2 regions of the Bacillus sp. PK6-013 genome follow, and region 1 is predicted to be linked to the other one. Evidence: riboswitches for the same ligand, from Rfam matches in the RefSeq annotation. Region 1 holds a riboswitch; the other holds the start of a gene.
The links. Region 1 has a riboswitch for lysine ahead of M1E03_RS03970 (amino acid permease). Riboswitches for the same ligand answer to the same signal wherever they lie in the genome.

Region 1 (12,106 bases):
AGACTCCAGCATCATGCTGTAGCCGTAAATCGTGCTGAGCGGCGTTTTTAAATCATGGGAGAGCCCCGCGATCCATTCCTCCCGAGTCGTTTGGATTTTCTTGCGGCTTTGTTCGTCTTTTTTCAGCGTTTCCGTCAGCTGCTCCATCGATTCAAACACTTCTGTGAACAACCGGTACGGCTGTTTTCGCTTCCCTTTTTTGTTCCGGCTTTGCGGGCGGCCTTTCCGATTTCTCGGCTCTTCAAATCGCCCTTTTGAAAGGTTGACGATCCATTTAATCGTATGGATGATCGGCATGCCGAATCTAAAAGAATACCAAATCGTCATGGAAGACATCAATACGATCAGAACGCCGATCACGAGCAGAACGATTTTTAAAGCGAGCCCGATCATCGTCCTGTTGAACTCATGATCCGGATTATAAATCGGGTTCGGGGTAGCGGCGATCAGCCATTCTGTCGCGCTTAAACGCCTGTATGAAAACTCGTGCTCGTAGTTCCATGGCTTTGATCCGTATTTTAAAAGTTCCAGCTCAGTGATGCCCTGGCTGTAATCTATGTCCTGATAGAGCGAGTTCAACATTTTCCCTTTTTCGCTGAACAGATAAACCGATCCTTTGTTTTTCTTAATGAAATCAAGCGTGCTTTTTTTATAGGAAGAAAGGTCCGCCATATCCTTCTCTTCCTTTTCCAAATAGGACAGGATCGTATCGCTTTTCGACTCCCATCCGAATAGAATCACGTAGTCTTCACCATTGAAATTGGCAGACCAGAAGTTGACTTGATATTTTTTGATTCTTTTTTTGTCAAAGACTGATACGAGGTCTTCCCTGTGGTACTCCCTCTGAATTTCCGAAGGAAGGCGGTAGGAATAAACGGTTTTCTCCTTACCGTCTAATATTTGAAGCCAGCCTCCCTGTTTGTCGATAGCCGATTTCAAGATATCTTCAATCTGCCAATTATTATTGTCATCCACACTGACCCAGCTTTCAAACGTGTCTGATGTGGCTTTTGCCAAGCCTGTATCCGCTTCGCTCTCGCTTAACCGGAGAGCGAAAAAGATGAAGGATAACAGCAGAGTGGCGAGGACAAGACCGAGAATCAGGAAAATCTGGCTGACAAAATGGAGAACGAGCTTTCCTCTCAGCTTCATCCTTCGCTCTCTTTTCTTGCAGGATTGGGAACGAACTTATAGCCAAGACCGCGAATCGTGACGATATATTCGGGGCTGCTCGGGTCTTTTTCGATTTTCTCCCTCAGTTTTCTGATATGTACCATAACGGTGTTGCTGTCTCCGTAAGATGGAACGCCCCACACTTTTTCATAAATTTGGTCCTTGGAAAGCACTCTGTTCGGATGATCGCAAAAATATTGCAGAAGCTGGAGAAGCTGTGCGGAGCAGCTGACCGTTTCTCCGTCCACGATCAGCTCCGCAAAATCGGGATGAAATGTAAACCGTTCATATTCGTAGGCTGAAGATACCGAAGCAGCTGCGACTTCTTTATGTATATACGTTCTTTTTAAATGCGCTTTAATCCTGGCAATTAACTCCAGAGGATTAAAAGGTTTTGTAATATAATCATCGGCTCCGTAGGCAAAACCTGACAGTTTATCGAGGTCCGATGTCTTCGCCGTTAAAAAGAAGATCGGGGCGTTGGTGTGCCGTCTGATTTCAGGGGATACATCAAATCCTGTCTGTCCCGGCATCATGACATCGAGAAGTATTAAGTGCACGGTATCCTTTTTCACGATGTCGAGCGCTTCTTCTGCGCTGCTCGCGGTCAGCACTTCTGAAAATCCTTCCTTCGTGAGGACGCGCTTGACCATTTGAACAATGGCGTCTTCGTCATCCACAATCAAAATTGTCGCATTTTCCAAAATCCTTCTTTCCTTTCTGTCTATATCATGTTTTGATATCCTCATCTTACCATCTATTATATCTTTATCGGCACCCGTTTTCTGATTTTAAAGTAAAAATAAACTTTTTTAGAAATGATTTTTTACTTTACGAAATCATGGAATAAAAAAACAGACATCGTCTGATGTCTGTCAGCCGGTTGCCAGCCTCTGATCCTCTTCTTTTTTCAATAGATCATAAGTCAGGCACACCGGTTTTCCTGTGCGCGGGTCTAAAATAATTTCCGCATCAATCTGAAACACTTTTTTCAATACCTCTGAGGTCATGACTTCATGTGGAGCGCCCTCTTTGACAATTGCACCGGAGTTCAGCGCCACCATGTGATGGGCAAAGCGGGCGGCATGGTTGAGGTCGTGAATGACCATCAAAATCGTTCGGCCTTCTTCTTTGTTGAGCTTTTCCAGCAGTTGCAGAATTTCAAGCTGGTGCGCCAAGTCCAAATAGGTTGTCGGTTCGTCGAGCAGCAAGAGCTCCGTTTCCTGGGCAAGAGCCATCGCAATCCAGACGCGCTGGCGCTGTCCCCCGGAAAGGGCTTCGATCGGCCGGTCATAAAAAGGCAGCATTCCTGTCACTTCGAGAGACCATTCAACCATGCGGCGGTCATCGGCCGAGAGCCTGCCCATTCCCTTTTGATGAGGAAAACGGCCGTAAGAAACGAGCTCATATACGGTCAGACCGCCTGGCGCCTCAGGGGTCTGCGGAAGAATCGCCATCTGTTTGGCTATATCTTTCGTCGACATTTGGTGGATCGCTTTGCCGTTTAAATAAACGGCGCCCGTTCTAGAACGCTGTATGCGTGCCATCGTTTTTAATATGGTTGACTTGCCGCACCCGTTCGGACCGATCATGGTCGTTACTTTTCCTTTTGGTATGTGGAGGTTTAAGCTTTCGACTATCATCTGTTCTCCGTAGCCGATCCCCAGGTTGTTTGTTGAAAGAGACACCTTGCACCCTTCCCTTCTTTAATTTGTTTTCATGAGCAAATAGATAAAGTACGGCGCGCCTAAAGCGGCAATGACTAACCCTACGGGAATTTCCGAAGGCGCCAGTATCATCCTTCCGATTAAATCCGCCAGCAAAAAGAGCAATGCTCCGGTCAACGCGGAAGCCGGGATTAAAAGCTGATGCTTCGGCCCGACAAGCCTTCTGGCAATATGCGGAGCCACAAGACCGAGAAACGTAATATTCCCTCCAGCCGCTACACACGCGCCGCTCAGCGCGGCTGCCGACAGAAGCAGTATGCGCCGCTCCTTTTCAACTGCCGTTCCAAGCCCTGTTGCGAGCTGATCACCGAGATTCAGCACGTTTAAATAGCGCGCTTTGTAGAGAATAAAAGGAAGCAGCACGACAATCCAGGGCAGCACGGCCGAGACAAAGCTCCAGTTTGAACTCCATATATTTCCTGACAGCCAAACAGCCGCCTGCATAAAGTCATTCGGGTCCATTTTCAGCTGCAGCATTAAGATGGCCGCCGAAAACGCCGCATTCACTCCGATGCCGACCAGAACGAGGCGAATGGGATTCAAGCCTTTTTTCCACGCCAGCAAATAGATGGAAACGACTGCAAAGCAGGCTCCCAAAAATGCAAAAATCGGCAGGGAAAAAACGAATCCTTTTTGCAGATTTCCAACATCCCCCTGAAAATAAAAGATGAACAGCACAACGGCAAAACCTGCTCCCGTATTGATGCCCAATATCCCCGGATCGGCTAGGTCATTCCGCGATATCCCCTGCCAGACGGCTCCGGAGACAGCAACTCCCGCACCGATCAGCATGGCGAGGACCATGCGCGGCAAACGGAATTCAAATAATACAAGTTCATCCTGCGGCGTTCCGAAACCGAACAGTGTTTTCAATGTATCAAGCGGGGCGATGCGGATTTCTCCCATGTTCATGCTTAGTAAAAACACGGCGACCGTCAGCACGGCCATGACGAGCATCACCGCAGCCGCCCGTCTGCTGTTTTTCTTGAGCATTACAGTCCACTCCTTTCCCTGCGGGCCAGATAGAGAAAGAATGGTACGCCGACAAGCGCCGTGACTGCTCCGACAGGTGTTTCGAACGGCGGATTGACCAGCCTTGCCGCAATATCCGCATAGATCAGCAGGACGGCGCCAAGCACCGCTGAGCATGGAATGATCCAGCGGTAATCAACCCCGACCAGAAAGCGGGTAATATGCGGAATGATCAATCCGATAAAACCGATTGCCCCGGCAACGGACACAGCGGCACCCGTCAGCAGAACAACCGACACGATTCCGATCGCTTTCACCGTCTTCGTATATTGCCCGAGCCCTTTCGCCAGCTCCTCTCCCAAGCTTAGAACCGTAATGGAACGGGCGATGACAAAAACGACGGCCAAACCGAGCGCTGCCGCCGGAACCAACAACTGAATGCTGAGCCATTTCGTGCCAGCGACACCTCCGGCATACCAAAAACTGACGTCGCGCGCCACATCAAAATGGATCGCAATGCTCGTAGAAAGAGCGCTCAGAAATGTGCCGACAGCCGTACCGGCCAATGCCAGCTTTACAGGCGTAAGACCGCCTTTTGAAAACATTCCGATCGCAAAAACGAGTCCCGCTCCAAGACCCGCGCCGGCAAACGACCAGATCATCAGCCCGACCGATGAGGTTCCCGGAAAAAAAGCAAACGCGACAGCAATTGCGAAAGCTGACCCGTGCGTGACGCTCATAATTTCCGGCGATGCGAGAGGGTTTCTCGTCATCCCCTGCATCACGGCTCCGGAAACCGCCAAGCAGGCGCCCACAAGAGCCGCACTTACCGTCCTTGGCAGTCTGAGTTCCTGAATAATTTGATGGGCCGTATTTTTCGCATCAAAATGAAAAATGGCGTCCCAAACCGTTCCAAGCTTTATATCAGCCGCACCGAGCGCAATCGATAATGCGGCGCCAAACAGCAGCAGCATGATTCCGCCGGCCAGGACAAAAACAGCTCCGAGCGGACGGCTGATCGGTTTCTGTTCTTCATCAGGGCCATCCGCGCTGTTGATACGATGTATGTTTTTGCAAGAGCTCACTCGATGCCATTCCTTTCGATCTTTTTAACCGATAACGATTATCATTTTCATTTTATAGTATAACAGGCCTAAGCGGAAATTTTAATCAAAAATTTCGGCGGGAATCAAAAAGCCAGCCGATCTTCTGCTAAAAGACCCGGCTGGCAAAGAACTTTATCACACTTGATTATTTTTGAACTTTTTGTAGACGAACGGGTAGATCGCAAGACCGACGAAAAACAGCCCGATTCCCAAGATAAAGGTGGTTAAGTCAGACGTACCTGAAACGATGACCCATAAAGAATACACCAGAGCAGCCAAAGCGATGATGCCGTCCCCTGTTCTTGAACCTTTCAGTTCACCGTATGTCTCCCCTTTGAGGATGAGCTTCAAGCTGAAAACAGCCGCTACAAGATAAGGCACAAGGTAAGCGAGCGTCGCCGACGTTGTTAAAAACGTAAAGGCCTCGCTGATCGTTCCCGAAACCGTTGAGAAAATAAAGATCTGCGACATCACGTTTGTGACGATCAATGAATTAACCGGGCTTCCCTTTTTGTTCGTTTTCGCAAAGAAAGCAGGAAAATCACCGGCCTTTGCCGCCTGATACGGAACCTCTGCGCCGATTAAAATCCAGCCGAGCATCGATCCAAACAAAGAAACGATTGCCAAGACCGCCATAATTACACTGCCAAAGCTGCCGATGATCACGTGCAGCACATCAACGAACGGTTTATCCGATGCCTGGAGCTGATCGTGCGGGATGACGCCCATCGTTATTAAAGTGATGACCATATAAATGCCGAGCGCAATTAACAGTCCGGTAATCGTCGCGCGTTTGACATCGCGCTGGGATGATGCGCGCCCTGATAAGATTACCGCAGACTCGATGCCGACAAACGCCCACAGCGTTGAAATCGCCGCATTGTGAACCTGTCCGCCCAGCCCAATACTTTTGCCTTCTGATTCGATTGGAAAATAAAATGATTCGAATAAAGCCGTCTGAAAAACGAACAAACCTGCAACAATAAACAGGACAAACCCAAGCACTTTTGAAAAAGTTGCTAAAAAGTTCAGTTTGCCCGCTCCATTTATGCTGGAGACTAAGATGAAATGCGTCCCCCATAACAAGATTGTACATACGATAAATGTCAAGAGCTGGCCGAGTGTAACGGGGTGGCCGCCGAGTTCAATCAGCTCGCGTCCGTCAGTTAAGATCGGCAGGAAAGTCGTCAAATAGCCTGCAAGGCTTGTAATAATGGCCACGTTGCTGATCCAGCTTGCCACCCAATACCCCCATACCATTGTAAAACCTGCCGCATTCCCTTTTTTAGGGTCTGAGAATAAAGCTCTTGCATAGCTTTGCGGACCTGCTTTAAGATCCGGGCGGCGAATGGATAAATGACCGAATACAAGGGCGATCATCAGCACCCCCGCACCCGTCACCAGCCATGCCGCCGTTACGCCGAACGGGCTTGCCGTCTGGGCGAGTGTGCTGGGGAGCATAAAAATCCCTGAGCCGACCATATTGCCGACAACAAAAGCGGTAAGAAGCCAGAAGCCCCATTTTTTTGTCTGTTCCATAAGATATAACCTCCGAGCATTTTATAAAAAATATGCCGGACCAGACCGTGAGATCATTCAAAATAAAAAAAGCATGAACAAAAGTCCATGCTTTGGTTAAACATACACTCTTGATCTCCGGATAGCCCTCCGCGGGAAAACCCGCGGCAGTCCTGCACTTATTCAATGCAGACCCAGCATAAAGAATGAATGGCTTCCTTATGCTTCGGCGCTGATGCCTTTTGCATATGATCATCGGCCCCATCAGCCTCACACATGCGACTCATCATCCGCGCAACCTCTACCTCACTAAGAGTTAAGAGTGAGGATTTATCACATATTCTGAAAAGAGGTTACCAGAGAAATTTTAATCTGTCAAAGGGAAGTGATGGAAAAACGGACAGCCGCGCCAAAAGGCCGCCTGTTTCGGCAGCCTTCTGCAGAATGGAAGACGGCGCTTCCATCTGTCATTTATCGGTTGTTTTTCTTTTTGTTGACCGCCTCTTGCAAAGGGTCTCCTTTCAGCGCTTGTCCTGCATCTTCAAGCGCCCCCCGAACGGCGTTTTGGTCCTTTTCCTTATTTCCTCTATCTTTATTGAAGAAAATACCCAAATGAATCACCTCTTTAAAAATGTGGTACAATTTTAATTTGGCTTATCACTTTAAAATTATGCAGAACCTTGAATGTGTTTTTTAACTGAAAACACCATATTCTAGATGTAAACATGCTGATTGCCTCAGGAAAATGCGTTTTTTGCCTGACAAGTTGCCACCATCTGTCTTGAAGGCCGCCAGAACTCTTGATATAGTTTTCATTAGGAAATTGTTATAGGTCTTAAAGGAGAAGCGATATGACAGGAAAAACACACATCATGGGAGGGGTCGCTTCTTGCACGGCTGCTGCTTATTTTTACGGATATGATCCAGTGTTCATGACAGCTTCGGGCGTTATCGGAGCATTGATTCCGGATATTTGCCATACAAAGAGCAAGATCGGCAGAAGGCTACCGATTTTATCAGCAGTGGTCAGTTCTGTCTTCGGGCACAGGACGTTTACACACAGCCTGCTCTTTTTGCTCATCACGGCATTTGCGGCACATTTATATTTTACAGATCAGAGCATATTTGTCGGATTAATGGCCGGAATGGCGAGCCATCTGCTCCTTGATGCCGGGACTGTAAACGGCATCAAACTTTTCTTTCCGTCCGCCATTAAGGTTCGGCTGCCCCTTTATATTAAAACCGGCGGGAAGGCGGAACAAGGCGTTCTGACTGTGCTCACCGTTGTTTCGTGCTATTTTATTGCGAACTTGATCGCCTGACGAAAGGGACGGTTTGACCGATTGCTGTATTATGCTTTGTTCAGTCGTTTTATCTTGGTGTTGTTTACCTGCGGGGATTATATGTGAGGAGCTATTTATATGAAAGAACAATTTTTTAAAAAGCAGTGGTTTTTATGCCTATCCATATTTTTTATGTGGATGAAAACGTACTTCATCTACAAGCTGGGCTTTAATTTACAAATCGACAACGCACTTCAGGAATTGATCCTGTTTATCAACCCGCTTAGCTTTCTCATCCCTGTACTCGGCATCAGCCTCTTTTTTCGCGAAAAAACGCAGCGCCTCTATTTAATCGGGGCTAATGTCGTCCTGACGGGCATCTTGATTGCAAACAGTATTTTCTATGGTTTCTACATCGATTTCATCACTGTTCCCGTCCTGTTCCAGGCAAAAAATCTCGGGGGGCTTGGGAGCAGTTTTCAGGAGCTGTTCAATCCGGTTTTCATCGCGCTTTTTCTGGATTTGGCTCTTTTGGTCTGGCTGGCAAAAACGCGCACAAGAACCGGCAAAAAGCTTTCCGCTAAATCCGTTAAGATCTACTACGCGGCAGCCGCCGGCACGGTACTGTTTAATCTCGCCCTGTCGGAGCTGGATCAGCCGAAGTTTTTAAGCTACTCCTACGACAGGGAAGTGCTTGTAAAAAACATCGGCTTATATCAGTTTCATCTGTTGGACGGCATTTCACAGACTTTTAATTTGACACAAAAAGCGGTCGCTGATGAAAACAGCCTGGCAACGATTGAGAACTACACAAACGCTGACTACAGCAAACCGAACCAAGATATGTTCGGGCTTGCCGAAGGACGAAACGTCATCTTTGTAACGCTTGAATCCACTCAGACATTTGTCATTAATGAAAAGGTGAACGGCCAGGAAATCACACCGTTCTTAAACAAATTCATTCAAAAAAGCTATTATTTCGACCATTTTTATCAGCAGACCGAACAGGGAAAAACGTCCGATTCGGAATTCATTGTCGCCAATTCGCTCTATCCGTCTCTGAGCGGTTCGGTGTTTTTTACGAAGAGCGAAAATGCGTACAATTCGATGTATAAAACACTGGCGAACCACGATTACAGAACATCGGTTTTCCACGCCAACCATAAAAAATTCTGGAACAGGGACGTCATGTACAAAGCCCTTGGCATCGACAGCTTTTATGACGTCTCCCATTTTCATGTGACACCTGAAAATTCAACGGGCTGGGGGCTGAAGGATAAGGAGTTTTTAACGCAATCGGCCGACTTGATGAAAGACTTGCCGCAGCCCTTTTACAGCAACCTGATCACATTGACGAACCACTTTCCGTTCCAAATTGATGATAAGGATAAGCTGATCGATGAATACGACTCGGACAGTGAGATTTTAAATCGGTATGTCACGACGGTACGCTATGAAGACGAATCATTGAAGCATTTCATTGCAAAACTGAAGAAAAACGGCCTTTACGACAATTCCGTGATCGTCTTCATGGGAGATCACTACGGCATATCAGAAGCGCACAACGATGCGCTGGCTCAATTTTTGGGCAAAGACGAAATCACCCCTTACGATACCGTTCAGCTGCAGCGTGTGCCGCTGGTTATCCACATTCCGGGGGTAACGGATCAAGACCCGAAAACGATATCTGAAACAGGCGGCCAAATTGATGTCAAACCGACATTGCTCCATTTGCTCGGAATTGATACAAAAGGCATGATTCAATTCGGTAATGACCTGTTTTCGAACGAAAGAATGCCTTTCGCTGTGTTAAGAAACGGCAGCTTTATAACAGATGATTATATCTACACGAAAAATACGTGCTACAGCAAAAAAACCGGGGACATGATCAACGACAGTGAGGACAAATGCGGTCCGCTCATAGAGAAGGCGAATCAAGAGCTTTCCCTTTCCGATAAGATTATTAACGGTGATTTGCTGAGATTTTATAAAAAATAATCCGTCCCCTTTAAGCCGGATTCCCCCGGCTTAAAGGGGCTGTTTAAATTGAGGGACAGCTGGGTATTATATACCGAATGTTAAAAATGAACTTGCGGTTTTGCAGTTCCTTCGTTACCCTAAATAAAAAGAGAAGTTATTTCGAGTACCGATTATTTCATAAAGTGTTATAAAAAATGATAAATAAGAAGGTTTTAATATGAGTGAAACACAGCATAAGACAAATCAATTGCCGATTGTTGCCGTCTTGATTATGGGGACTTTTATCGCCATTTTGAATCAGACGCTATTGACGACCGCTTTGCCTCCGATCATGAGGGACTTAAACATTACGCCGGGGCTTGCCCAATGGCTGACGACCGTTTTTATGCTCGTGAATGGGATCATGATTCCAGTTACGGCTTTTTTAATTGAAAAATTCACGACGAGAAAGCTGTTCATGGCGGCAATGTCTTTATTTACGGCTGGGACTCTGATCTGCGCCTTGTCATTCAGCTTTCCGGCGCTGATTGCAGGACGCGTCGTCCAGGCGGCCGGCGCGGGCATTATGATGCCATTGATGCAGACGGTGCTTTTATTGATTTTCCCAAAAGAAAAGCGTGGATCAGCGATGGGAATGGTCGGGCTTGTGATTGCCTTCGCTCCCGCTGTCGGACCGACCCTGTCAGGCTGGATCGTCGACCGCTACCCTTGGGAAGTATTGTTTTATCTGTTGCTTCCGTTTGCCGTTATCGACATGATTGCCGCACACTTTATTTTAAAAAATGTCACCGAACAGACGTCACCTAAGATGGATGTTACTTCCATCATCTTGTCTTCACTTGGCTTCGGCGGCATTTTGTACGCCTTCAGCAGCGCCGGTGTTGCGGGCTGGACGGGTGCGGACGTGCTGGCTGGCTTCGCGGTCGGCAGCGTTACGCTGTTTTGGTTCATTTGGAGGCAGCTCCATTTGGAAGAACCGATTTTGGAATTCAGGGTATTTAAATATCCGATGTTTACACTTGCGACGATTATCGGGATGGTAGTCTTTATGTCGATGATCGGAGCGGCGACGATCGTGCCGATGTATATGCAGGATATGCGCCATTTCACGGCGATGGAATCGGGAATGATGCTGTTTCCGGGAGCTGTCGTGATGGGGCTGATGTCTCCGATTACCGGAAGAATTTTTGACAAAATCGGCGCGCGGATCTTGAGCATCACCGGTTTGACGGCGATCTTCGTGACCACATTGCTCTTGACCCATCTGACAAAGACGACGCCTTTTGCGTATTTGTCTGTCGTCTATGCGATTCGGATGGTCGGCATGGGGATGGTGCTCATGCCTGTTACAACAGCCGGCTTGAACCAGCTCCCGCGCCATTTGATTCCTCACGGAACGGCCATGAACAATACGATGAGACAGATGTCCGGATCGATCGGGACGGCTGTTCTCATCACCATCATGACACAGCGTGCGCTGGCCGATCCTGCCGGTCCGTCTTCGGATACAGCGATGATTCACGGCGTCAATCTGGCGTTTATGACCGCGGCCGCATTGTCGGGAATCGGATTGGTTCTCTCATTCTTTATTAAGCAGCACCGCCGCGGACGGCTCGACGGCAGCAGAAGGAAACAAGCGAAAGGCCGCTTGGCCATTCATGAAAAATAATAAATCCCGGGTTTTTATGAACCCGGGATTTTCTTATGCTTATTCGAATCCGTGAACCATTGTGTCAGGATCGGGACCGACGCGCTCATCTTTGTTAAGAGCGTTGATTTTTTCGATATCTTCCGCTGTTAATTCAAAGTCAAATATGTCGGCATTTTCAATAATGCGGTGTTCTTTGATTGACTTCGGAATGGTAATGACTTCATTTTGCAAATCCCAGCGCAGGATGACTTGAGCGACGGATTTGTTGTATTTTTTAGCGATGTCAGTCAGCACTTGATCATCGAGGAGTTTTCCCTGCATGAGCGGAGACCATGCTTCCACCTGAATGCCCTGCTTTTTGCAGTAGTCCCTGAGCTCAGCCTGAGTCAGCCGCGGATGGAACTCAACCTGATTGACCATCGGTTTAATTTCCGCATCTTCCAATAAGCTTTCCAAATGGTGCACATTGAAGTTGCTGACGCCGATCGCTTTTACTCTGCCGTCTTTGTACAGCTTTTCAAGCGCGCGCCACGTATCTTTATATTTGTCTTTTCCAGGCCAATGAATCAAATATAAATCAAGGTAGTCAAGACCGAGTTTTCGAAGGGTTTCATCAAAAGCCGCCAATGTTTTTTCATATCCCTGATCGCTGTTCCAAACCTTTGACGTGATGAAAAGCTCTTCGCGGGGAACGCC
Region 2 (12,106 bases), 490 kb from region 1:
CCGCCCAACAGTTTTCTGAAAAAACAGCGATTCATTTTCTCGGAAAAAAATGTTCGTACCGGCAAGTTTATGAGGACGCTTTAAAAATGGCAGATTACCTGCTGTCACTCGGCATTCAAAAAGGAGACAGAGTCTCGATCATGCTGCCGAACTGCCCGCAGGCGGTTATCGCGTATTACGGCGTTCTTTTCTCCGGCGGCATCGTCGTCCAGACAAATCCGCTGTATACGGAAAGGGAGCTTGAACATCTGCTTCATGACAGCGGGGCAACCATCATCATTACGCTTGACATGCTGTACCCGGCGGCATATAAAATGAAAGCGCTGTCAAATATCCGGCACATCATTGCGACAAGCATAAAAGATTACCTGCCTTTCCCTAAAAATCTGCTGTACCCAATCGTGCAAAAAAAAGAGAATCAAATGTCGGTTGAGATCAATGAAAATGAGACGACACACCTCTTCCGAACCATCATGAAACGCCCCGTTCCAAGCGGTCCGCCGGGGATTGAAATCGATCCGGCCCACGACATTGCCGTCCTGCAGTATACCGGAGGCACGACAGGCACGCCAAAAGGCGTCATGCTCAGCCACCGCAACATACTAGCCAATATGGAGATGTGCGATGCCTGGTTTTATCAATTGAATAAAGGGGAGGAGAAGGTGCTGGGGATCGTCCCGTTTTTTCACGTCTACGGAATGACGGCCGTCTTGAATTTCACGATCAGGCAGGGATATGAAATGATTCTGCTGCCGAGATTTGACGCGCGCGCAGCGCTGAAAACGATCGATAAAGAAAAGCCGACGATATTTCCGGGGGCACCGACGATATATATCGCCCTGTTGAACCATCCTGATCTTCACCAATTTGATCTGTCGTCAATTAAGAGCTGTTTGAGCGGATCTGCAGCGCTTCCTGTTGAAGTCAAACAGCAGTTTGAAAAGGTAACGGGCGGAAGGCTTGTCGAAGGTTACGGAATGTCTGAAACCTCGCCCGTCACTCACGCCAATTTTATTTGGGATTTGAATAAAGCGGGCAGTATCGGCTGTCCTTGGCCTGGTACAGACGCGGCTATCTATTCGGAAGAAACCGGCGGTTTTCTCGGACCTTATGAGCATGGAGAAATCGCCGTCAAAGGACCGCAGGTGATGAAGGGCTACTGGAACAATGATGAAGAAACCGCTCAAAGTCTAAGGGACGGCTGGTTTTTTACAGGAGACATCGGCTACATGGATAAAGACGGCTTCTTTTATATTGTCGACCGCAAAAAAGACGTGATCATTGCCGGGGGATACAACATTTACCCGCGTGAAATCGAAGAGGTGCTCTATGAGCACGAAGCCGTTCAGGAGGCGGTTGTTGCCGGCATCCCTGATGAATACAGAGGAGAAACGGTTAAGGCTTTTATAGTGCTGAAAGATCATGTTACAATAACAGAGAAGGAATTGGACGAATATGCCAGATCGCGTCTGGCTCCTTATAAAGTGCCGAAAGTATACGAGTTCAGGGACGAACTGCCGAAAACGGCAGTCGGGAAGATTTTAAGAAGAGCGCTCGTTCAAGAAGAAAAAACCGGCGTCTGAAAAAGCGAAGTCTGCCGTCGATTTTGACGGCATGCTTTTGTGGTGCGATTTGAGTTTAGCTTCTTGACAAAGCGTCCATTTTTATTTACGATAAACTCATGAATGAGTATTCATTCATTAATTTGAAAGGAACGAAGCCAATTGAAACAAAAGAGACCAAAGTATATGCAGATTATCGACGCAGCTGTCATTGTGATTGCAGAAAACGGATACCATCAGGCGCAGGTTTCGAAAATCGCCAAGCAGGCCGGAGTGGCGGACGGCACCATTTATCTTTATTTTAAAAACAAAGAAGATATTCTCATCTCGCTATTCAAAGAGAAAATGGGACAGTTTATCGAGCAGATGAACGAAGAAATGGCAGCGACTAATTCGGCGACAGAAAAGCTCTCGCTGTTCATCAAAAAGCACTTTGAACTGCTCAGCAGCGATCGCCACCTCGCGATTGTCACCCAGCTTGAGCTGAGGCAGTCGAATCTTGAGCTGAGGCTGAAAATCAATGAGATTCTCAAAGGGTACTTGACGATCCTGGAAGACATCATCACCGAAGGAAAAGAAGCGGGAGAATTTAAGAACACGCTTGATGTCCGCCTGGCGAAGCAGATGATTTTCGGTACGGTGGATGAGACGGTTACAACCTGGGTGATGAATGATCAAAAATACGATCTGCCAAAGCTGGCAGACAGCATTCATGAATTGCTGATCCATGGGTTCGGCAGCCAAAAGACGAAGGAGGAGAAATAAAATGGCAGCATTAACATACGCCGTAGACGACTATATCGCAACCATTACGATTCAGCACCCGCCGGCAAATGCGCTATCGACGCAAGTGCTTGAAGACCTTTCCGCATGTCTTGAGGAGCTTTCAGAACGTCAGGATGTCAGAAGCGTCGTGATTCACGGGGAAGGAAGATTTTTCTCGGCAGGCGCTGACATTAAAGAGTTTACATCATTGATGGACGGGTCTGATTATGCAAATTTGGCTGATAAAGGCCAGCAGATTTTCGAAAAAGTAGAATCTTTTCCAAAGCCCGTGATCGCCGCGATTCACGGAGCTGCTCTTGGAGGAGGTCTGGAGCTTGCGATGGCATGCCACATCCGGATTGCCGAGGAGAGCGCTAAGCTCGGCCTTCCCGAACTGAATCTCGGAATCATTCCCGGCTTTGCGGGAACGCAGCGCCTTCCGAAGTATGTGGGCACCGCCAAAGCGCTTGAAATGATCGGGACATCAGAGCCGATATCCGGCAAGGAAGCTTTTGAATACGGCCTTGTCACGATTTTGGCGGCGAATGAAGAAGAAGTGCTGCAAAAGGCACAAGAGCTCGCGCGAAAATTCGCTGAAAAAAGTCCGCAGACGATGGCTTATGTCATTGAACTCCTGAATTCGAGCAAAGTGTATTCGTATGAAGGCGGCCTCAAGCTGGAAGGAAAATACTTCGGCGAAGTGTTCCAATCGGAGGATGCGAAGGAAGGGATTCAGGCATTTCTTGAAAAGCGGAAGCCGCATTTTAAAGGGAAATAACAAACGTGAAAACAAAGGGGATGAATAGAACATGAACATTTATGTCTTAATGAAGCGCACGTTTGATACAGAGGAGAAAATTCAGATTGAACAAGGGGAAATCAGCACGGATGGAGCGGAATTCATCATTAACCCGTACGATGAGTACGCCATTGAAGAAGCGCTTCAGCTGAAGGAGAAGCACGGCGGTGAGATTACGGTTGTCACAGTCGGCGAGGAAGAAGCTGAAAAAGAACTCAGGACGGCTCTGGCGATGGGGTGCGACAAAGCCGTTTTGATCAACATTGAAGACGATCTGGAAGAAGCGGACCAATATACGGCGTCAGCCATCCTATACAACTATTTGAAAGACCGCGAGTATGACATGATACTCGGCGGGAATGTGGCGATCGACGGGGGATCGGGACAGGTGGCGCCTCGTTTGGCCGAGCTGCTCGGCATCCCTTGTATCACGACGATTACAAAGCTGACGGTAAACGGCGGAGATGTTGAAGCGGAACGCGACGCCGAGGGTGACCTTGAAGTGATCCAAACGTCGCTTCCAATCGTAGCGACTGCACAGCAGGGGTTGAACGAACCGCGTTATCCGTCACTTCCGGGAATCATGAAGGCGAAGAAAAAGCCTCTTGAGGAGCTTGAACTTGATGATCTGGACATCGACGAGGAAGACGTGGCCGCCAAAACAAAAACGATCGAACGGTTCCTGCCTCCGAAAAAAGAAGCCGGGAAAATCCTTGAAGGGGAGCCGGAACAGCAGGCGGCAGACCTTGTATCACTGCTGAGAAGCGAAGCAAAGGTCGTTTGAAGCCGAAGGGAGCAAAAACACGGTCATTAAAATACAGGGGGAAATGGACATGAGCAAAAAAGTTATCGTATTGGGAGAGTTCAGGGACGGTTCGTTGAGAAATGTGACATTCGAAGCGATAGCCGCAGGAAAAACGGTTGCCGAAGGGGGAGAGGTGATCGGTGTTCTCTTCGGTGAAAGCGTTTCAAGCAATGCGGCACAACTGATCCATTACGGCGCTGACAGAGTGCTTACAGCCGAAAACCCGCTCTTGAAAAACTATACGTCTGACGGCTATGTTCAAGCCTTTATGCCGATCATTGAGCGCGAAAGTCCGGACGTGATCATTTTCGGCCATACGTCAATGGGCAAAGACTTGTCGCCGAAGCTTGCAGCCCGTATGGGAACAGGGCTGATATCAGATGCCGTCAACGTCGAAGTAGCCGGCGGCAACATCGTGTTTACAAGACCGATCTACTCAGGCAAAGCGTTTGAGCGGATCATTTCCGAAGATGAAACGATTTTTGCAACGATCAGACCGAATAATATTGCCCCGCTCGACAAAGATGAGACGCGAACGGGAGCGGTCGAAAGCATCGAAGCGGATATTCGGGACATCAGAACGGTTATCAAGGACATTGTCAAAAAAACGTCCGAAGGCGTCGATTTGTCTGAAGCGAAAATCATCGTAGCCGGCGGCCGCGGCGTCAAAAGCGAGGAAGGCTTTAAACCGCTGCAGGAGCTTGCCGACGTACTGGGCGGCGCGGTCGGCGCTTCAAGGGGAGCCTGTGACGCAGACTACTGCGACTATTCGCTTCAAATCGGCCAGACCGGCAAAGTCGTAACTCCAGACTTATATATCGCCTGCGGCATTTCAGGAGCGATTCAGCACCTCGCAGGGATGTCAAACAGCAAAATCATCGTTGCCATCAACAAAGATCCGGAAGCCGACATCTTTAAAATTGCCGACTACGGGATCGTCGGCGACTTATTTGAAATCGTTCCGCTGCTCACGGAAGAATTTAAAAAGCTGAGCGTCAGTACTTGATCAAAAGCCGGCCTGAAATGGCCGGCTTTTTACATAGGCACATTTCCGCCTTTTGCAAAATAACATGGAATAAGGACATTTTTAGAAAGGCTAAAATCCCGATGTGTAAAACTGCGCAGATAGGGAAATGTATAATCAAGCATTATGTTAGCGTGAACCAAAGGGAGATGCTATACTAAAAAGCATAATTTCACAATTGGAGGAATGAAAGAATGGCTATCGTAAAAGCAACTGATCAAACATTCTCATCTGAAACAAGTGAAGGCGTAGTTCTTGCCGACTTCTGGGCTCCTTGGTGCGGACCTTGCAAAATGATCGCGCCGGTACTTGAAGAGCTTGATCAAGAAATGGGAGACAAACTGAAAATCGTAAAAATCGATGTTGACGAAAACCAAGAAACTGCCGGCAAATACGGCGTGATGAGCATCCCGACTCTCCTCATACTAAAAGACGGCGAAGTGGTTGAAACATCTGTCGGCTTTAAACCGAAAGAAGCCCTTGAAGAACTGGTCAACAAACATTTGTAAAATAGAAACCTGTGAAAAAGGCGATTCCAAAGGGATCGCTTTTTTCTTACAACGCCCCGTCTTCCTTCTCCAATTGTAGCGAACGTACGGTCGGTCATGGTAAACTGAAATGAAGAAAAAACGCCGAAACAAGGAAGGATTTTTGATGAACAAAAAAATCAAAGAAAAGCTGGCCCTTCTCCCGGATCAGCCTGGCTGCTACTTGATGAAAGACAGGCAGGATACCGTCATCTACGTCGGGAAAGCGAAAATCTTAAAAAACAGGGTCCGCTCCTATTTCAGCGGGTCCCATGATGCCAAAACACAGCGTCTTGTCAGTGAAATTGAAGATTTTGAATACATTGTCACCTCCTCGAACATCGAAGCGCTCATTCTTGAAATGAATTTAATCAAAAAGTACGACCCGAAATATAACGTGATGCTGAAAGATGATAAAAGCTACCCGTTTATTAAAATCACGAACGAGCGGCATCCGAAGCTGATTGTCACGAGGAAGGTCAAAAAAGACAAAGGCCGCTATTTCGGGCCGTATCCCAATGTCCAGGCTGCGAGGGAAACAAAAAAGCTGCTGGACCGCCTCTATCCGCTCAGAAAGTGCGCCAAACTGCCGGACCGCGTCTGTTTGTACTATCATCTCGGACAATGTCTGGCGCCATGCGTATATGATGTGTCTGAGGAGACAAACCGACAGCTCACAGAAGAAATCACCCGCTTTTTAAAGGGCGGATACAATGAAGTCAAGAAAGAACTTGAAGCAAAAATGCTCGAAGCCTCGGAAAACCTGCAGTTCGAACGGGCGAAAGAATTCCGCGATCAAATGGCCCATATCGAGTCAACGATGGAAAAACAGAAAATGATGCTGAATGACATGGTTGACCGCGATGTATTTGCCTATTCGTATGACAAGGGCTGGATGTGCGTCCAGGTCTTCTTTATCAGGCAGGGCAAATTGATTGAAAGAGATGTCAGCATGTTTCCTTTATACAGGGAAGCAGACGAGGAGTTTTTGACGTTCATCGGGCAATTTTACTCAAAAAACAACCATTTTCTCCCAAGGGAAATTTTGGTTCCGGACAGCGTCGATAAGGACATGATTGAGGAGCTTTTGGACGTGAACGTGCGCCAGCCGAAAAGGGGAGCGAAGAAAGACCTGCTGCTCCTTGCCCATAAAAATGCAAAGCTCGCTTTGAAAGAGAAGTTTTCGCTCATTGAACGGGACGAAGAGCGGACGATCGGCGCGATTGAAAAGCTCGGCAAAGCACTGGGCATCTACACGCCGTACCGAATTGAAGCGTTTGATAATTCAAATATTCAAGGAACGGACCCCGTTTCGGCGATGGTCGTCTTTCTCGACGGAAAACCGCATAAAAAAGAGTACCGCAAATATAAGATTAAGACGGTTGAAGGCCCTGACGACTACGGGTCAATGCGCGAAGTCATCAGAAGAAGATATACAAGGGTGCTGAAAGAGAATCTGCCGCTGCCTGATTTAGTATTGATCGACGGCGGAAAAGGCCAGGTGTCTGCCGCCCTTGACGTTTTGGAAAATGAATTGGGGCTCGATGTCCCTGTTGCCGGTCTGGTGAAAGATGATAAACACAGAACTTCCAACCTTTTGATCGGCGACCCCCTTGAGATCGTCCAGCTTGAGCGGAACAGCCAGGAATTTTACCTGCTTCAGCGCATTCAGGATGAAGTGCACAGGTTTGCGATCAGCTTCCACAGGCAGCTCAGGGGAAAAAGCGCATTTCAATCGGTGCTCGACGGCATACCGGGCGTCGGCGAACAGCGGAAAAAACTGCTGTTAAAACATTTCGGTTCCGTTAAGAAAATGAAGGAAGCGAGCGCCGAAGATATCCGCAAGCTCGGCATCCCCCTGAAGACGGCGCAGCTGATTGAAGAGGCTCTGAAAAAATAATGTTGAACTTTTAAAAAGAATCTGATAGAATTTGTACTAATTTCATAATAAGATCGTGTGATATGGTGAAGATAGAGGTGCGAACTTCAAGAGTAGGCTTGATGAGGAAGATGGATTCCGATGAAAAAAGCTGAAAGGGGAGCGTCGCCGAAGCGGGGAAAAAATCCATTCGTTTTTCCTGCTGGCTTTACATTGAATAAATGTAAGGCTGTCAAGAAATCATTTCTTGGAGGGCTATCTCGTTGTTAAAATCATCGGCATTTTGTTGGTTAAAGCAATGAGGGAATTTCTCTCATTGCTTTTTTTGTACGAAAAAACGTACAGCCCGCCGGTCAAGTTTTCCTCTTCATACATAAACAAGCACGAACGAAAACAAAAAGGGTGGTATTTGATGGGTCTCATCGTCCAAAAATTTGGCGGAACTTCAGTAGGATCAGTGGAAAAAATATTGAATGTCGCAAACCGTGTCATCGAAGAAAAACAGCGCGGTCATGATGTTGTCGTCGTCGTTTCAGCGATGGGCAAATCGACGGATTCCCTCGTCGCGCTTGCTAAGGAAATTACCGAGCAGCCGGGCAGCAGGGAAATGGATATGCTGCTGACAACAGGAGAACAGGTGACAATTTCGCTGTTGACAATGGCTTTGCAGAACAAGGGGTATGATGCGGTTTCCTATACAGGCTGGCAGGCCGGCATCGAAACCGAAAATATTCACGGCAACGCAAGAATTACGAACATTGATACAGGCAAGCTGAAAGAGCGTCTGAATGAAGGGAAAATCGCCGTTGTCGCCGGATTCCAGGGGACGACAGCGGAAGGTGAAATCACAACGCTCGGCAGAGGCGGATCAGATACGACAGCCGTTGCCCTCGCAGCTGCCCTGAAAGCCGATAAATGCGACATTTACACCGATGTACCGGGGGTTTTCACAACCGATCCCCGCTATGTGAAAACAGCGCGGAAGCTGGCCGGAATCTCCTACGATGAAATGCTTGAGCTTGCCAATCTTGGAGCAGGCGTCCTGCACCCGAGAGCTGTTGAGTTCGCGAAAAACTATCAGGTACCTTTGGAAGTCCGTTCAAGCACCGAAAAAGAAGCCGGCACATTAATCGAGGAGGAATCATCAATGGAACAGAATTTAATCGTAAGAGGCATTGCATTTGAAGATCAGATCACACGCGTGACCGTATGCGGCCTGGCGAGCGGCTTGACGACGCTGTCAACGATTTTTACAACGCTCGCTAAACAGAACATCAACGTTGACATCATCATTCAATCAGTGACAAGCACAAGCCAAACGTCGATTTCTTTCTCCGTGAAAACGGAAGACTTAAAACGGACGGTCGAAGTTCTCGAAGAATACAAAGACGCGCTCGACTATGAACAGATTGAAACGGAAAACAGGCTGGCCAAAGTCTCGATCGTCGGTTCAGGCATGATCTCCAACCCGGGAGTAGCAGCGGAAATGTTCGCTGTGCTGGCGGAAAAAAACATCCAGGTCAAAATGGTCAGCACATCCGAAATCAAAATTTCGACTGTCGTCAACGAAGGCGATATGGTGAAAGCCGTTGAAGCGCTGCATGATGCTTTTGAACTGTCAAAGCAGACAGCAGTCATTTAAAAAGAAAAAGGCGGGACTTTTGCAGTCTCCGCCTTTTTTGCATAGTTATGCCGGGTCTTTCAAATCCCATTTTACAGTTAAAACAACTTTTCCGGCTCTTTTTTTCACTTGTTCATACGATTCGGCAATTTGTTCGTTCATCAGCTGGATTTGCTCGGCGATAAATCCGGCTTCGAGCTGAAAGCAGGGTTCCTTTTGATATTTGAGGCGGTTTGAGACCAGCGGGCCTTCGAGCTCAAACTCAAGCTCCTGTTTTTTTGAATGGGCGATCGTAAGCGTTCCCCAGCCTGCATCCAGAAAGAAAGCGGGAAGATCCTCCCTGGATTCAAGCGGGAACTTGCGGGCGAGCTTTTTTCCCGCCCAGTACATCATATCTGCGTAGTCTTGTCCCAGCATATCGGGAAGCAGCACTTCCCTGATCAACTCATAGCCATATGCGGAGACTTCCAGCTCTTTTAATTGCGCTAAGTTTGCTTCATATTTGTTCATATCCAATGTCTCCCCTCTTTTCTCCGTTTATTATAGCTTAAATGGGGTGAAAGATTACAGCGGGGACATGCAATTAGGAAGAAAAAAATCTGATATATTTATATTTTGATAAAATAAAATTTTCTAAAATATGATTAAATTTTAGAAAATTTCAATTTATGTACGCGTTTTCTTGACGCCTATTTCTCATAGGAGTAAAATGAAATTGTCATAAAAACTTAACAAAGTGCGATATTTGAAACAGGACGGGGGATAGGAGACCTTTCATTTTTACTGCACTTTTCAACTAGGGGGTAAAGCAATGGCCGGGAACAGAGAGTTTGTTTATCGAAGACTGCATTCTTTGCTTGGCGTCATACCGGTAGGCATATTTTTAATCCAGCATTTGGTTGTCAACCATTTTGCGGCAAGCGGAGAGGAGGCGTTTAATAACGCCGCTCACTTTATGGAAAACCTGCCGTTCAGGTACGTCTTGGAAATCTTCGTGATTTTCCTTCCGCTGATTTATCATGCTGTTTATGGAGTATACATAGCTTTTACAGCGAAAAACAATGCGAACAGATTCGGCTTTTTTAGAAACTGGATGTTCGTTCTGCAGCGGATTACAGGAATCGTTACCTTGATTTTTGTCAGCTGGCACGTGTGGCAAACACGGATTGCCGCCCAAATGGGGGCAGAAGTAAACTTTGACATGATGGCTGATATTTTGAGCTCCCCGATCATGCTCGGCTTTTACATTGTAGGTGTCCTCTCAACAATCTTCCACTTTTCAAACGGTTTATGGTCGTTTGCTGTCACTTGGGGAATCACCGTTTCTCCTCGCTCACAGCGAATCGCCACGTTTGTGACAATGGGAGTCTTTGTTGTGTTGTCCTATGTAGGGCTGAGAGCGATTTTGGCATTTGTGTAAAAGAACTAGATTACTAGAGGGAGTGGGGCAGGCATGAGCAATTCAAGCATCATCGTTGTCGGCGGAGGACTTGCGGGTCTGATGGCGACCATTAAAGCTGCGGAAGCAGGAACAAATGTAAAACTATTTTCGATCGTTCCCGTTAAGCGCTCACATTCCGTATGTGCGCAGGGCGGAATCAACGGAGCGGTCAATACAAAAGGTGAAGGCGACTCCCCTTGGGAGCATTTTGACGATACCGTTTACGGAGGCGACTTTCTGGCCAACCAGCCGCCGGTCAAAGCGATGTGTGATGCGGCGCCGTCGATTATTCATTTGCTTGACCGCATGGGCGTCATGTTTAACAGAACACCTGAAGGGCTGCTTGACTTCCGGCGCTTCGGGGGAACTCAGCATCACAGAACGGCATATGCGGGGGCGACGACCGGACAGCAGCTCTTGTACGCGCTGGATGAGCAGGTTCGCCGCTTTGAAGTAGAAGGGCTTGTTTCGAAATATGAAGGCTGGGAGTTTCTCGGAGCCGTTCTTGATGATGACAATGCGTGCCGGGGCATCGTCGCCCAAAATCTGACGACGATGGAAATCGAGTCGTTCCGTTCAGACGCAGTCATCATGGCGACCGGGGGACCGGGCATCATCTTTGGAAAATCGACGAACTCGATGATCAATACCGGATCAGCCGCTTCGATCGTTTACCAGCAGGGCGCTTACTATGCGAACGGAGAATTCATCCAGATCCACCCGACCGCCATTCCGGGAGACGACAAGCTCCGTCTGATGAGCGAATCGGCGCGCGGTGAAGGCGGACGAGTCTGGACGTATAAAGACGGCAAGCCTTGGTATTTCCTCGAAGAGAAATATCCGGCATACGGAAACCTTGTGCCGCGGGATATTGCGACGCGTGAAATATTTGATGTATGCGTCAGACAAAAGCTCGGCATCAACGGCGAAAACATGGTATATCTCGATCTTTCCCACAAAGATCCGAAGGAATTGGACATCAAGTTGGGCGGAATCATTGAAATCTATGAAAAATTCATGGGTGACGATCCGCGCAAGCTGCCGATGAAGATTTTCCCTGCAGTCCACTACTCAATGGGCGGACTCTGGGTCGACTACAATCAGATGACCAACATTCCAGGACTGTTTGCCGCAGGGGAATGCGATTATTCAATGCACGGCGGAAACCGCCTGGGCGCGAACTCGCTCTTGTCAGCCATTTACGGCGGCATGGTGGCAGGTCCGAAAGCCGTTGAATATATTCAAGGTCTTGAAACATCCGCAGAAGATCTGTCTTCTTCCGTTTTCGACAGCTGCGTCAAAAAGGAAGAAGAAAAGTGGGCTGACATTATGAAAATGGACGGCAATGAAAATGCATATGTCCTTCATAAAGAGCTCGGCGAATGGATGACAGATAACGTGACGGTTGTGCGCCACAATGACAAGCTGCTGAAAACGGATGAAAAAATCCAAGAGCTTGCCGAGCGCTACCAAAACATCAATATCAACGATACGGCAAAATGGAGCAACCAGGGCGCCGTATTCACACGCCAGCTGCACAACATGCTGCAATTGGCACGGGTGATCACGCTCGGTGCATACAACCGGAATGAGAGCCGCGGCGCCCATTATAAACCGGATTTCCCTGAACGTAATGACGAGGAATGGCTGAAAACAACAATGGCGAAACATGCAGGCGATTTT

Region 2: linked by a shared signal. The riboswitch ahead of M1E03_RS06585 (aspartate kinase) and the one ahead of M1E03_RS03970 (amino acid permease) in region 1 are both predicted to bind lysine.

The regions. Positions count from the first base shown of each region.
Region 1 covers NZ_CP096417.1:798,922-811,027, reverse strand. Annotated here, with positions in the region: gene M1E03_RS03995 (sensor histidine kinase) at 1-1,152, opposite strand, end outside; gene M1E03_RS03990 (response regulator transcription factor) at 1,149-1,877, opposite strand; gene M1E03_RS03985 (ABC transporter ATP-binding protein) at 2,049-2,816, opposite strand; gene M1E03_RS03980 (FecCD family ABC transporter permease) at 2,880-3,893, opposite strand; gene M1E03_RS03975 (FecCD family ABC transporter permease) at 3,893-4,957, opposite strand; gene M1E03_RS03970 (amino acid permease) at 5,114-6,517, opposite strand; lysine riboswitch at 6,632-6,808, opposite strand; gene sspJ (small acid-soluble spore protein SspJ) at 6,968-7,108, opposite strand; gene M1E03_RS03960 (metal-dependent hydrolase) at 7,348-7,818, shown strand; gene M1E03_RS03955 (LTA synthase family protein) at 7,918-9,777, shown strand; gene M1E03_RS03950 (MDR family MFS transporter) at 9,977-11,428, shown strand; gene M1E03_RS03945 (aldo/keto reductase) at 11,468-12,106, opposite strand, start outside.
Region 2 covers NZ_CP096417.1:1,292,936-1,305,041, forward strand. Annotated here, with positions in the region: gene M1E03_RS06550 (long-chain-fatty-acid--CoA ligase) at 1-1,583, shown strand, start outside; gene M1E03_RS06555 (TetR/AcrR family transcriptional regulator) at 1,725-2,327, shown strand; gene M1E03_RS06560 (enoyl-CoA hydratase) at 2,329-3,105, shown strand; gene M1E03_RS06565 (electron transfer flavoprotein subunit beta/FixA family protein) at 3,137-3,910, shown strand; gene M1E03_RS06570 (electron transfer flavoprotein subunit alpha/FixB family protein) at 3,960-4,937, shown strand; gene trxA (thioredoxin) at 5,150-5,464, shown strand; gene uvrC (excinuclease ABC subunit UvrC) at 5,610-7,382, shown strand; lysine riboswitch at 7,447-7,627, shown strand; gene M1E03_RS06585 (aspartate kinase) at 7,774-9,003, shown strand; gene M1E03_RS06590 (YslB family protein) at 9,049-9,492, opposite strand; gene M1E03_RS06595 (succinate dehydrogenase cytochrome b558 subunit) at 9,794-10,402, shown strand; gene sdhA (succinate dehydrogenase flavoprotein subunit) at 10,436-12,106, shown strand, end outside.